DNA from 2 places in the Parafrigoribacterium mesophilum genome. Region 1 is predicted to be linked to the other one. Evidence: predicted binding sites of a transcription regulator. Region 1 holds the regulator's gene; the other holds the start of a gene.

Region 1 (4,188 bases):
CGATGATCCAGGGTGGGATGGGACACATTCGGATGCGGGTGCACGAGCGCGGCAGCGGCGAGACGCTGTCCTGTGGCACCGGTGCGGTCGCCGCGGCGTTGGCGACCCGGCACTGGGCCGGAGCCGGAGCGCCGAATCGTTGGAAGGTCGAGGTGCCAGGCGGCACGCTCGGCGTCCGGATGTGGCCGGCCGAGGACGGCGAGCACGTGTCGCTCAGCGGTCCGGCGGAATTCGCTTATAGCGGCGTGGTCGAGGTCTGAGCCACAGCTTCCGAGCGCCGACGCACCCGCAACACGCGGTATCCCTTGTTCGTGGCCGCGCGCGCGACGGTGAAGTCGGCCGAGAGGGCGCCGTCGAGCCAGCGGTGCAGCGAGTCGGAGCCGAGGTTCCTCTGCACGACCAGCCAGGCGTCGCTGCCCTCCTCCAGCCGGGGCAGCCAGCGCAGCAGCATGGCGTGCAGTTCGCCCTTGCCGACCCGGATCGGCGGGTTGGAACGGATCGAGGTGAACTGAACGTGCTCCGGTACCTCGTCGGGGTGACAGGCGGTCACGTTGCTCAGCCCCAGCGCCTGCGCATTGCGCTTCACCAGATCGAGAGCCCGCCGGTTCACATCGACGGCCCAGACGGTGGCATGCGGGGCCTCTAAGGCCAGGGTCAGCGCGATCGGACCCCATCCGCAGCCCAGGTCGAGAAGATCGCCCCCCGGGGGTGCAGGTGGCGTGTTGGCGAGCAGCACTCGGGTGCCCGCATCGATCCGTTCCGGACTGAAGATGCCGCTCGCCGTCGTCAGTTCGTAGTCCCGTCCGGCCAACGTGGCGTGGAACTGGCGCAGATGCGGGTCGCTCTCCGGGTTCGAAGTGAAGTATTGCTCGCTGGCCATGGAGAAGAACTTACCGAAGTGGGAGGGCTTAGGGTTAACCGAATGGACAGACGTGAGCCCCACGAGGCCGATTCGGACGATCTCATCGCCCGGGTGCTCGATCGGTCGACCACCCGAGCGCAGGTCGTTCACGCCGATTGGGACGAGCCCCGCGGTGCCGACGGTGACCAGTACGAGCGGGAAGAACGCAGGGCGCTGCGGCGTGTACCCGGTTTGTCGACTGAACTCGAGGACGTCACCGAGGTCGAGTACCGGCAACTGCGCATCGAGAACGTCATCCTCATCGGCATCTACTCCGGTGGAACGCTCGACGAAGCCGAGACATCGCTCCACGAACTGGCAGCTCTCGCGGAGACGGCGGGAGCCGTCGTGCTCGACGGCGTGCTGCAACGTCGTCCCACCCCCGACCCGAGCACCTATTTCGGCAAGGGCAAGGCCGCCGAACTGGCTCACCTGGTGGCATCCCTCGGTGCCGACACCGTCATCGCCGACACCGAGCTTGCGCCCAGCCAGCGCCGCGCCCTGGAGGACGTCGTCAAGGTCAAGGTGATCGACCGCACCGCGGTCATCCTCGACATCTTCAGCCAGCACGCCAAGAGCCGCGAGGGCAAGGCCCAGGTCGAGTTGGCCCAACTCGAATACCTGCTGCCCCGGCTCCGCGGCTGGGGCGAGTCGATGTCCCGCCAGGCCGGCGGGCAAGTCGGCGGCGCCGGAGCCGGGATGGGCTCGCGCGGCCCCGGTGAGACCAAGATCGAACTCGACCGTCGCCGGATCCACACCCGCATGGCGAGGCTGCGGAAACAGATCGCCGGTTTCGCGCCTGCGCGCGAGGCCAACCGGGCCAACCGGCGCCGCAACGCCGTCCCATCCGTGGCGATCACCGGCTACACGAACGCCGGGAAGTCCTCGCTGCTGAACCGGATCACGCGCACCGGCGCCCTCGTCGAGAATGCGTTATTCGCCACGCTCGACACCGCCGTGCGACGGTCCACGACCGAGGATGGCAGGGTCTACACGCTGGTGGACACCGTCGGCTTCGTCAGGAACCTGCCGCACCAGCTCGTCGAGGCGTTTCGGTCGACGCTGGAAGAGGTACGCGACGGCGACGTCATCGTGCACGTGGTCGACGCCTCGCATCCGGACCCCGCAGGACAGCTGGCGACCGTGCGGGCCGTGATCGGGGAGCTGGGTGCCCGCGACATTCCCGAGATCGTTGCCTTCAACAAGGCGGACCTGGTGACCGAGGATGAGCGGCTGGTGCTGCGCGGTCTCGAGCCGAGAGCCGTCTTAACCTCGGCGCGCACCGGCGAGGGCGTCGACGAATTGCTGGAGTGTATCGCCCAGCTGCTCCCGAAACCGTCGATCCGGCTTCAATTACTCGTGCCGTACGATCGCGGCGAAGTCATCTCCGCTCTGCACGAGCGCGGCCGCATCCTGGACACCGCGTACGTCGAAGGTGGCACGGCGGTCACCGCCCTGGTCACCGAGCAGCACGCGGCGCAACTGCAGGACTACGTGGTGCCCGGCGACCGGCACGTTGCCGACGCGAACCCGGCCTGACCGGGTAACCCGTTTCGGTTAGACCGCGCGCAGTACCGCGACGACCTTGCCCAGCACCTCGGCGTGGTCGCCCAGGATCGGGGCGAAACTCGTGTTCCGCGGAAGCAACCAGGTGTGTCCGTCACGCTGCTGGAACACCTTCACCGTAGCTTCCTCATCGAGCATGGCCGCGACGATGTCACCGTTCTCCGCGGTGTTCTGCTGACGCACCACGATCCAGTCGCCGTCACAGATCGCGGCATCGATCATCGACTCGCCCGACACCTTGAGCATGAACAGCTCGCCCTTGCCGACGAGCTGCCGGGGGAGTGGGAACACCTCGTCGATCTGCTGCTCTGCGGTGATGGGGATGCCGGCGGCAATGCGACCGACGAGCGGGACCATGGCGGCGTCGCCCACGGGGATCCGCGCATCGGAGGGGGCCGCGCCGGACTCCGCGGCGCCGGAAGAATGCGGCACATCGATAAGGATCTCCAGTGCCCGCGGCCGCTTGGGATCGCGACGGAGGTAGCCGCTCAGTTCGAGCTGACCGAGTTGGTGGGTCACGCTGGACAGTGACGATAGGCCCACTGCGTCGCCGATCTCGCGCATGCTCGGCGGGTAGCCGCGGGATTCCACCGAATGCCGGATCGCCTCCAGGATGGCGATCTGCTTGGCACTGAGGCTCTTGCGCCGGCGGGTGCCGCGCTTGGACCGGGGCAGCTTCTGGGCCGATGCCGCCCGGTCGGTCGTGGCTGCGGCTGCCTGATCTGCGGTGTCCATGTCATGTCCGATCTTCGATGTCAGTGGTGCCTGGTTTGCTGATGCCGACACCAATACTGTACCGCCGAGCCGCGGGATAAGCAAAGGTGTGTTCGACGGTGTGTCGATAAAAAATGTCGGCGGATCGAAAGAAAAAGGTTGCACGAAGAAGGTAGACGAATGTATGTTCGGAACGTGAGTTCGCATTCGGCGCTCCCGGCCGAGCGCCGAATGCGAACGCAGCACAGTGTAGAAGCCAGCGGTAAAGACCAGCAGGTAAAAGCAAGCACGGTGAGAAAGGTGAACGACATGGTTCCCACCCCGACTCGACCACGCGGAAACGCGGTGGTCTCCACCGGCGCGAGCGTTCACGCACCGCGGCTGCGCATCACCCGACGCGGCCGAATGGTCCTCACAGCCCTGGCGGCCATTCCGCTGATCACCGGTGCCCTGATGTTCACCGCCAACGGTGTCGCCGCCGCGACCGAAACGGCCAGTTCGGCGGCGTTCCAGCAAGTGACCGTGGCGGCGGGTCAGTCATTGTGGCAACTGGCCGCCGTTCTGGCGCCATCCGCCGATCCACGCGATGTCGTGTCCGACATCGTGCACCTGAACCAATTGGACGGCGCCGACGTGCAGCCGGGTCAGCGACTGGCGATACCGAGCCGATACTCGCACTGACGAAGCCCAGCACGGCAATACGATGGCAGGGTGATTTCTCTCTCCGACCTGCCCATCCGGGACGACCTCAGGGGCCGCACGCCGTACGGGGCACCGCAGAAACCGGTACGGATCGCTCTCAACGTCAACGAGAACACGCATCCCATCCCGGAGTCCGTGGCCACCGACATCGTGGCGGCGCTGGCGGTGGCCGTCCGCGGCGCCAACCGCTACCCGGACCGGGAATTCACCGCACTGCGGCACAGCCTGGCCGGCTACCTCGGGCACGGGGTGGCTCCGGAGAACATCTGGGCGGCCAACGGCTCCAACGAAGTGCTGCAACACCT
Region 2 (4,188 bases), on a different contig from region 1:
TGCATCTAGTCGAGACTAGGCGCCGAATGGCGCCGTACGCGGCGGGACACGCGGCTCACCTCCGGCCGGGGCCGCCGCCCCGCAGCTCGAACTCCCCCGGTGGTCGAGCTCGCCCCGCCCCAGCCCCCCGGTGGTCGAGCCTGGACTCCACTGAGCCTGTCGAAGTGTCGAGACCCTGCCTGTGGGTTAGAAGGGTGGGATGTTGCCGGGAATATCGTTGTCGGGTAGGTCGGTGATGATCTGGCCGAGGGGGCTGGTCCATTCCAGGATGCCGGGGGCGACTTGGCGTACCGTCCAGGCACTGTGGTGTTTGAGCGTGTGATCGCCTTTGCATAAACATTCCAGATTTTCTGGTGTGGTCTTACCGCCGAACTCCCACGCGAAGGTGTGGTCGATCTCGGTACGCTGGGGGGCCCGGTTACATACCGGGTACCGACATCGGCCATCCCGGACCTGCAAGAATCTGCGTAATCGTTTCGAGGGCCGGTACTTATCCACGGTGAGCACCATCCCGGCCACCGGATCGGTGAGCACCCGCACCCACTCCGGAGCATCGGCGGCCAACCGGAGCGCGTCATCCATCCCGATCGGACCATGCCCGGCCAGCACGGCCGGAACCTTACCCTGGCCCAGCAGCGACAGCACCGGGACCACCACCGACACCTCGGCACGGATACCGATACCCGCGGCGTGCGGGGCATCCGGCCCACCGGTGGGTTGCCCCGTCAACAACAGCTCGGTAGCCAAATCGGCGCGGATCTGATCAAACGTACGCGGATCAGACGCAGTGTTGGCCTGATCGTCGGTGCAGGTGTTGGCGCTATGGATGGCTTTGGCCTGCTCGGTCAGCCGGTCCCAGATGGCCGTACCCAGCAGTTTGGTCACATACAAGGTCAACGTGGCCATCCCATCATCCTCGTCGGACAAGCGCACACACCGGGCCTCCCGGGCTTTCTTGTGCCGGTCCTGGAAGGACACCTTCCCGACCCGGGACGCGGTCAACTGCGCGTACTTGGTCAACCGGCCCGGAGTAACCCGCTCGGCCCGCTCCAACACCAGCTCCTCATAGCGGGCCCGGGCATCCGCATCATCGATGCACCGACCGTACAGGGCGATGGCCCGCAGATGTCCGGCCTGGATCCGGCCGGCGTGTAGCGCCTGTACGGCCGCCGGGAAATTCTGCACCATCAGTTGCGCCTCGGACAGCCGACTCTGCATCGTGGCGGTGGACACCCGGCAGGCCACCGCCAACTCGGCCGCCATCGATCGGTGCGCCCAGTCCCGCTGCTCCTGCGTCGCTCCCTGGGGCAGGGCGTTTTCCGTCCGCTGTTCCAAATCCGCTAACTCCCGCATTTGCAGCGCCTGCAACCGAGACATCTGCGCCTGCAGCTCGGTCACCCGGCCCACACCCACCCGAATCGCCTCGGACACATCGATCGATCCGACCGGATCATCACCCAACGGATCCAGGTCCACCGCCTCCGCCGGGTCGGTACGGGGGTCGACCCAGCCCTCGGGAGTCCAACCCTCGGCATCCCAGTCCTCGCACTCCCAGGCCAGCGGGCCGTCCAACTCCCACGGCGCGATCCCCATTGCCGCCAGCTCGGCGGCATCCGGAGTAGGAACATCGAAGATGTCTTTCACAGTCTTAGTACACACCTTGCCGCTGACATACGTGCCGACACGGTGTCGACCGCACAGACACGGTGATCACCGCAGCAGACTCGAACTTGTGTTCGTGTTCCATGGGTCTAAGTGAATACCACACCACTGACATTGGAGCACGCCACGTGACGTGAAGGCTCGACCACCGGGAGCTTGACCACCGGAGGGCCGACCACCGGAGGCTCCGTCGCCGGAGAACGGGCTAGGCGCGCTTGCGCAGCTTGCGACGCTCGCGCTCGGAGAGGCCGCCCCAGATGCCGAAGCGCTCGTCGTTCTTGAGCGCGTATTCCAGGCACTGGGCGCGCACTTCGCAGGACGCACAGATCTTCTTCGCGTCGCGGGTGGATCCACCCTTTTCGGGGAAAAACGCTTCGGGATCGGTCTGCGCGCACAGCGCATCCGCCTGCCATGCCAGCGGGTCGTCCTCGTCGGTACGTCGTCGTACTCCCGGCACGCCGAGGTTGATCGGGTCGACAAACCAGTCGTCAGGGACTCTGCCGCGATGATCGTTCAGCGCCATAGCACAAACTCCCCTCGTGTAGCCCACGACTTGCGCACCGTGTTAAACATAATTACACCCGTGTAGTTCCCCCAGCGCAAGTCGCAAATCGTAAACCCTCAATTCCGCCTTCAGGGTTGACTCGCCAGTGAAGTTGTGATTCACCCGGCCAACCGCCGCGCCTCCCACGCGCTGGAGACCATTTCGTGCAGGCTGTGCCGCATCCGCCAGTCCAGATCGCGGGCGGCGAGGTCTCCGGAGGCGACGATGCGCGCGGGATCGCCCGGCCGGCGTGCCCCCACTTCTGGGGTAAACCGAATGTTCGTTACCTCCGCCACGGCGGCCATGATCTGGCCCACCGAGACGCCGTCACCGCTGCCGAGGTTGTAGGCCGGCTGGATGGGTTCGCCGGCATCCAGGCGCCGTGCGGCGGCGACGTGGGCCAGCGCGAGGTCGGCGACGTGGATGTAGTCGCGCACGCAGGTGCCGTCCGGTGTTGGGTAGTCCCCGCCGTTGATGTGCGGGGTCTGCCCGCCCAGCAGCGCGTCGAACACGAGCGGGAACAGGTTGTGCGGGCTGACGTCGAACACGCTGGGGTCGCCGGAGCCGACGACGTTGAAGTAGCGCAGTGAGGTGTGCCGCAGTCCGGTGGCGACGGCCTGGTCGGCCAGCAGCCACTCCCCGATCAGTTTGGACTGGCCGTACGGCGACTCCGGATGCTTGGGCGTGTGTTCCGTGACGAGGTCGACGTCCGGGGTGCCGTACACCGACGCGCTGGAGGAGAACACGATCCGGTCGACGCCGTGTTCCTGCATCGCGCCGAGCAGCACCCGAGTGCCCTCGACGTTCTGCTGAAAGGTGTGCAGCGGGCGGGTCACCGAGACGCCGGCGTACTTGAATCCGGCCACATGGATGACGCCGGTGACCTGGTGCTGCTGCAGCGCGTCGAGCACCAGTTCGCCGTCGAGGATCGAACCGCGCACCAATTGGGCGCCGCCGGGCACGAACGCCTCGCGCCCCGTGGAGAGGTCGTCGAGTACGACCGTGTCTTGTCCGGCATCCAGCAGCGCACGCACCACGTGGGAGCCGATATAGCCGGCGCCGCCGGTCACCAACCAGGTCATGGCCCCAGGTTAGCGCGCCGCCAGGGGCGCCCCAGTCGGCCCAGTCAGCGCGCGATCAGCGGGGCGGCCGGGTGGGCACCCGGCGGTATCCGTCGCGGCGAATGAGCGAGACCGTCGCGGCGATGCCGCCGAGTCCCAGCATCCCCACTGCTGCAATGAGAAATTCCATGCCAGCAATCTTGGGCATTGGCAGGCCGCGCCGAAAGTGGCAGAATTGACGCCCAACGGATGATTTCTGCCAATACTGTTTTCTGCCAATACCGCCGAGGGAGTTCCGGATGCTCAACAAAGTCGTCGCGCTGGCCGTGCCGGGCCTGGCGCCGTTCGAGTTCGGTGTGATCTGCGAGGTGTTCGGCATCGACCGCACCGATACCGGGGGTCCGTCGTTCGAGTTCACGGTCGCCACGGCGATGCCCGGCCGGGTCACCACGAAGCTCGGCTTCGACATCGTGGTCGAGAACGACCTTGCCGCAGCCGCCGACGCTGACCTGATCGCCGTGCCGGCGCACGGCGACTACCCGGCCGACGAGGCCTACCTGAAGGTGCTCCGGGATGCCGAGCGCCGGGGTGCCTGGGTGCTCAGCGTCTGCAGTGGCGCGTTCGCCCTCGGGCAGGCTGGCATCCTGGACGGTCGCCGCTGCACCACGCACTGGATGTACACCGACGAGTTGGCGGCGCGGTACCCGCTGGCCAGCGTGGACCCCGACGTGTTGTTCGTGGAGGACCGCAAGGTGATCACCAGCGCGGGCACCGCGGCGGGCATCGACGCGGCGCTGCACCTGGTGCGGCGGGAGCTGGGCGCGGCGGCGGCGAACGTGATCGCCCGGCGGATGGTGGTGCCCCCGCAACGCGACGGCGGCCAGTCGCAGTACATCGACTTCCCGATCGCCGAGTGCCGCA

What was found. Region 1 encodes LexA, which represses DNA repair genes until DNA is damaged. Its sites were predicted from a motif close to TCGAACANNTGTTCGA; they were not measured.
Region 2: the regulator LexA is predicted to act here: its motif matches at 1,725-1,740, upstream of ABFX56_RS11380 (HNH endonuclease signature motif containing protein).

What each region holds. Positions count from the first base shown of each region.
Region 1 is NZ_JBDJAF010000004.1:51,775-55,962, reverse strand. Features, by position in the region: gene dapF (diaminopimelate epimerase) at 1-260, shown strand, start outside; gene ABFX56_RS13400 (class I SAM-dependent methyltransferase) at 236-880, opposite strand; gene hflX (GTPase HflX) at 923-2,440, shown strand; gene lexA (transcriptional repressor LexA) at 2,459-3,202, opposite strand; gene ABFX56_RS13385 (LysM peptidoglycan-binding domain-containing protein) at 3,491-3,862, shown strand; gene ABFX56_RS13380 (histidinol-phosphate transaminase) at 3,893-4,188, shown strand, end outside.
Region 2 is NZ_JBDJAF010000002.1:278,701-282,888, reverse strand. Features, by position in the region: gene ABFX56_RS11385 (glycosyltransferase family 2 protein) at 1-5, opposite strand, end outside; gene ABFX56_RS11380 (HNH endonuclease signature motif containing protein) at 187-1,644, opposite strand; gene ABFX56_RS11375 (WhiB family transcriptional regulator) at 1,868-2,185, opposite strand; gene galE (UDP-glucose 4-epimerase GalE) at 2,326-3,288, opposite strand; gene ABFX56_RS11365 (GlxA family transcriptional regulator) at 3,567-4,188, shown strand, end outside.